Congzhengia minquanensis: one gene and its partner. The protein of the gene in region 2 interacts with the protein of the main gene of each other region in a pairwise test. Links are inferred from orthologs where the notes say so. Each region holds a gene or a part of one and is shown on either strand. Other genes may lie near its edges.

Region 1 (2,915 bases), on a different replicon or contig from region 2:
TGTTATTTTCAACCGATACACGCTCCTTCATACTCATTAAAATTAGTATATCAGAAATCAAATAAATTTACAATATTAAAGAAAAATAAAGAAAACATGCAAAAATGAAAGTAAAAAGAAGAAATAGAAGCATAATTTGTATAAATCGCGTTTGATAAAGTTTGCCAAAATCAATCTTTTTGAGTAATATATAACTATGTTAGCACTCGTTGGCATAGAGTGCTAACAACACAAGAGTTAAAAAATAAATTGACATAAACAGGAGGTAAAACGTTATGAACATTAAACCTTTGGGTGACAGAATCGTCATCAAAATGGTGGAAACAGAAGAAACAACAAAGAGCGGAATTGTGCTTCCCGGCTCTGCAAAGGAAAAACCGCAGATTGCGGAAGTAGTTGCAGTTGGCCCCGGCGGCATGGTGGACGGAAAAGAAGTTGTGATGGAGCTTTCCGTTGGAGACAAGGTTATCACAAGCAAATATGCCGGAACGGAAATTAAATTAGACGGCACAGAGTACACAATTTTGAAGCAGGGCGACGTCCTTGCAAAATTAAACTAACGGGAGGTAAGGAAAAATTATGGCAAAGGACATTTTATTTGGTGAAGAAGCAAGAAAAGCTTTGGAAAAAGGCGTAAACCAGCTTGCAGATACCGTTAAGGTTACATTAGGCCCCAAGGGCAGAAACGTTGTGTTAGACAAAAAATTCGGCGCGCCGCTCATTACCAACGACGGTGTGACCATTGCAAAGGAAATTGATTTAGAGTGCCCCTTTGAAAACATGGGCGCACAGCTTGTGAAAGAAGTTGCAACAAAGACAAACGACGTTGCAGGCGACGGCACCACAACCGCAACCCTTTTGGCGCAGGCTCTGGTGCATGAGGGCTTGAAAAACATTGCGGCAGGCGCAAATCCCATGATTGTGAGAAAAGGTATTCAAAAAGCTGTTGACGCGGCTACAGACTATATTCTGTCGGCTAGCGCAAAAGTAAACGGCAAAGAGGATATTGCCCGCGTTGCGGCTATTTCTGCTGCTGACGAAAAAGTTGGCGAACTGATTGCAGACGCAATGGAAAAGGTTACGCACGACGGCGTTATCACCGTTGAGGAGTCGAAAACCGCTGAAACATATTCTGAGGTTGTAGAGGGCATGCAGTTCGACCGCGGCTACATCTCGCCTTACATGGTAACGGACACCGACAAGATGGAAGCTGTTTTAGACGACGCTTATATCTTAATTACCGATAAAAAGATTTCCAATATTCAGGATATTCTGCCAATTTTAGAGCAGATTGTGAACCAGGGCAAAAAGCTGGTTATCATTGCCGAGGACATTGAGGGCGAAGCCTTAGCAACCCTGTTGGTGAACAAGCTTCGCGGCACGTTTACCTGCGTTGCAGTGAAAGCTCCGGGCTTTGGCGACAGAAGAAAAGAAATGCTGAAAGACATTGCCATTTTAACAGGCGGTGAAGTGATTACCGAAGAACTGGGCTTAGACTTAAAAGAGACACAGCTTTCACAGCTAGGCCGTGCCCGCCAGGTAAAAGTTCAAAAAGAGAACACCATTATTGTTGACGGCGCAGGCGATGCGGAAGAAATTAAAGCCCGTGTTTCTCAGATTAAAGCTCAGATTGAAGAAACCACCTCTGATTTCGACAAAGAAAAACTTCAGGAACGCCTTGCAAAACTGGCTGGCGGCGTAGCGGTAATTAAGGTTGGCGCTGCAACCGAAACAGAAATGAAAGAAATGAAGCTTCGCATAGAAGACGCACTGGCTGCTACAAAAGCTGCAGTGGAAGAGGGCATCGTACCCGGCGGCGGAACAACATATATCAATGCTACAAAGGCAGTTGCAAAGCTGTTAGACACTCTTTCCGGCGACGAAAAGACAGGTGTGCAGATTGTGTTAAAAGCGCTTGACGAGCCTGTGAAGCAGATTGCGAAGAACGCAGGTTTGGAAGGCTCTGTTATCGTTGAAAAGGTGAGAGAGTCTGCTGATGCAATCGGCTTTAACGCATTGACAGAAGAGTATGTTGACATGATGAAGACCGGTATCGTAGACCCCACAAAGGTTACGCGCTCCGCACTTCAAAATGCTGCAAGCGTGGCTGCAATGGTGCTCACCACAGAGAGCCTGGTTGCAGACAAACCTGCTCCTGAACCGGCTGCCGCACCCCAGATGGGCGGCGGAATGCCCGGCGGAATGGGATTTTAAATAAAACAAAAACAAATATCCCCCATTGAACCTGGGGGATATTTTTTCTCGTTTGGGAAAATGTAATAGGGAATACAATTTTTAAGCAGGAGATAGTATGGATAAATACGCGATCTTTTTAGATATAGACGGAACGCTTTCCACAGGCGGCAAAGTTCCGGAGGAAAACTCCCGCATGATTCGTGAAGCGCAAAAACAAGGCCATTATGTTTTTATCAACACGGGCCGTTCGTTTGCTTATGTGCCCGAGCACGTGAAGGCTTGTGCAGATTTCGATGGATTTGTCTGCGGCCTGGGTGCAGATGTGAGAATCCATGGCGAGCAGGTTTTGTCCAGAACCTTTTCCACAGAGCTTGCTATGAAGCTCTCTGAGCTGTTTTTGCCAATGCCGGAGCACGTGGCGCTGTTTGAAGGGGAAGACCACATCTACTTTACGAAAACCTGGTATGATGTGCCGTTTGGCATACAAATTTCGTCACCGGAGGATTTTAAAACGAAATATCCCGAAGCAAAAATTTCGAAATTTACCTGCGAGCCAGTGGAAAAGGAATTGCTGGCGCCCGTATTAAACGAGCTGGTGCTCTACGACCAGGGTTCCTATTTTGAAATGGCGCAAAAGGGGTGCACCAAGGCGACGGCAATGCAGTTTGCGGCAGAATTTTTAAACATTCCCCACGAGCAGTGCGTCGCCATTGGCGACA
Region 2 (3,016 bases):
GAGCCAGGGTGACAAAACCGTGCTTTTGCAAAGGCTGATTGCCGATTTTGCCGGATAATTTTGAATTTCATAAAAAATTCATAATTTATTGCTTGACAATTCTGTAAAAAAGTGATATTTTAATGTTAGCACTCGATAAGGTAGAGTGCTAACAACGAGGTGAAGGGTTATGGAAATGAATGAAAGAAAGCGAAAAATACTTCATACCATAATAAATGAATATGTGACGAATGCGGAACCAGTCGGTTCACGGCATATCGCAAAGAACCTTGATTTGGGGCTTTCCAGCGCGACCATCCGAAACGAGATGGCCGATTTAGAGGAAATGGGCTATTTAGAACAGCCTCACACGTCGGCGGGCAGGGTTCCGTCGGACAAAGGGTATCGGTTTTATGTTAACGAACTGATGAACGGCTATGAAGTGAGCCAACGGGACATAGATCTGCTTGCCGTTGCTATGGAAATGAAGCTGAACCAGTTTGACAAGGTTATCCGGCAGGCGTCTGTGGTGCTTTCACAGCTTACAAATTACACCGCTGTTTTAATGACACCTGAAATGAAACACGGTGCGATCAAAACCATTGAACTTGTTCCTGTTGACGCATCTTCCATGCTGATCATTCTGGTAACAAACGAGGGCATCATGAAAAACAAGCGGGTTTACATCCCAAAAAATGTAGACCACAAAATCATCCCTCAGGTTTCAGCACTGATGAAGGAGAAGCTTTCCGGCCTGCTTTTAAATGAAATTGATGTGAAAAAAATCAATGAAATTAAAAAAGCACTTGGTTCAAATTATGAAATGCTGTTTCCGGTGCTGGATTTTATTTCCGATATTATTGACGACATTCAAAAGGAAACGGAAATCTACTTAAGCGGCGTTACGAATATTTTTAATTTTCCCGAATACCGAGACGTTACGCGCGCCAAAGAGTTTATCGAGTTTTTAGACGACAAACAGTCCGTTGCCAAGGTGTTGTCGGACGCAGAAGAAAACGACGAGCATGCAATTCATGTCCGAATCGGCAGCGAAAACGGGCTGGATATTATGCAGAATTTGAGCCTTGTCACCACGAACTACCACTTGGGGGGGAGAGCGGCGGGCCGGCTTGGTATTATCGGACCGACTCGAATGAACTATTCTAAGGTAATTGCAAATATTAATCAAATATCCAATTACCTTGACAGGCTTTTAAAAGAACTGTATATTGATGACAATGGAGAGTGATGAAAATGGCCAAAAAGCCAACAAAGGAAAACGAAGTGAAAGAAAAAGAACGCGTGGAGGATGCCGTTCAGGAAGAAAAGGAGCCTGTCACTGCTAAATCCGGCGAATTGGCGGAAGAAACACCAGAGGAACCCAAAACCGTTGAAAAAGAGAAATATGATGAGGTTTACGACAAATATTTAAGGGTTTTGGCGGAGTATGACAATTATAAAAAGCGCACGCAGAAAGAAAAGGACGAAATGTATAGCCTTGCGGTAGCCGAAACTTTAGAAAAGCTGCTTCCGGTGGCGGACAATCTCGACCGGGCAATCTCAGCGCTGGACGAAACGGAACACTCTGAATTTTCAGAAGGCGTGAAAATGGTGTCGAAACAATTTTTTGAAATTTTAGCGAAAATGGGTGTGGTTGAAATTGAGGCACTGGGCACACAGTTCGACCCCAATATTCACAATGCGGTGATGCATGTTGACGACGACGAGTATGACGCTAACGTTGTGATAGAGCAGTTTATGAAAGGCTATAAATATAAAGAAAAAGTGATTCGGCATTCTATGGTAAAGGTTGCAAATTAACATTGTTAAAAATTTATTTGTTTATATATTAGGAGGAATGACTTATGGCAAAAATCATTGGTATTGACCTTGGCACAACGAATTCATGTGTAGCAGTTATGGAAGGCGGGGAGCCTACCGTTATTCCAAACGCCGAAGGCGGAAGAACAACCCCTTCTGTGGTTGCATTTTCTAAAAACGGCGAAAGACTGGTTGGGCAGGTTGCAAAAAGACAGGCAATTACAAACCCTGAAAGAACAATTATCTCTATTAAAAGAGAAATGGGAAGCTCGCAGAAAACAGACATAGACGGAAAAAGCTATTCTCCCCAGGAAATTTCGGCAATGATTCTGCAAAAACTGAAAGCCGATGCAGAAAGCTATTTGGGCGAGCCTGTAACACATGCGGTTATCACTGTTCCGGCTTATTTTAACGACGCACAGAGACAGGCGACAAAAGACGCAGGCAAAATTGCGGGACTGGAAGTTCAGAGAATTATCAACGAGCCTACGGCGGCAGCCCTTGCTTATGGCATGGACAAAGACGGTGACCAGAAAATTATGGTTTACGACTTAGGCGGCGGAACGTTCGACGTTTCTATTTTAGAGCTTGGCGACGGCATTTTTGAGGTGCTTGCAACAAACGGTAACAATCGCCTGGGCGGCGACGACTTTGACCAGAGGGTTATCGACTATTTGGCATCTGAATTCCAGAAGGAAAACGGAATTGATTTGAAAAACGATAAAATGGCACTCCAGAGATTAAAGGAAGCTGCTGAAAAAGCAAAAATTGAGCTTTCTGGCGTGACGACCACCAATATCAATCTGCCGTTTATTACAGCAGACGCAACAGGACCGAAGCATTTAGACGTTACCTTGACCCGTGCAAAATTTGACGAACTGACACACGACCTGGTTGAGGCAACCATGGAACCCTCGAAAAAGGCGCTGGCCGATGCTGGCTTATCTGCAAGCAACATTGACAAGGTGTTGTTAGTCGGCGGATCTTCCAGAATTCCGGCTGTGCAGGAAGCAGTGAAAAATCTGACAGGCAAAGAACCCCACAAGGGCATTAACCCGGACGAATGTGTTGCAGTTGGCGCTGCAATTCAGGGCGGCGTGCTTTCCGGCGACGTCAGCGGCGTTGTGCTGTTAGACGTAACACCGCTTTCACTTGGTATTGAGACCTTAGGCGGTGTGTTTACAAAATTGATTGACAGAAACACCACCATTCCTGC

Evidence for each region. Proteins that work in one complex are often made in the same cells at the same time.
Region 1: the proteins of grpE (region 2) and groL interact in binary tests that used the Escherichia coli proteins (3 or more experiments, as listed by UniProt). The link is inferred for Congzhengia minquanensis from one-to-one orthologs.

What each region holds. Positions count from the first base shown.
Region 1 is NZ_JACRSU010000001.1:471,834-474,748, reverse strand. What follows is about bases 25-2,896. They hold groL (chaperonin GroEL), read left to right. Parts: upstream 25-579; coding sequence 580-2,214; downstream 2,215-2,896. Other genes in these bases: H8698_RS02225 (HAD family hydrolase), read left to right, coding at 2,312-2,896; H8698_RS02235 (co-chaperone GroES), read left to right, coding at 276-560. In the rest of the region: H8698_RS02240 (BaiN/RdsA family NAD(P)/FAD-dependent oxidoreductase), read right to left, coding at 1-12; more of H8698_RS02225, read left to right, coding at 2,897-2,915.
Region 2 is NZ_JACRSU010000002.1:56,194-59,209, reverse strand. The notes cover bases 44-3,016. They hold grpE (nucleotide exchange factor GrpE), read left to right. Parts: upstream 44-1,233; coding sequence 1,234-1,800; downstream 1,801-3,016. Other genes in these bases: dnaK (molecular chaperone DnaK), read left to right, coding at 1,845-3,016; hrcA (heat-inducible transcriptional repressor HrcA), read left to right, coding at 170-1,228; holA (DNA polymerase III subunit delta), read left to right, coding at 44-58. Outside these bases: more of holA, read left to right, coding at 1-43. UniProt on the Escherichia coli protein: Participates actively in the response to hyperosmotic and heat shock by preventing the aggregation of stress-denatured proteins, in association with DnaK and GrpE. It is the nucleotide exchange factor for DnaK and may function as a thermosensor.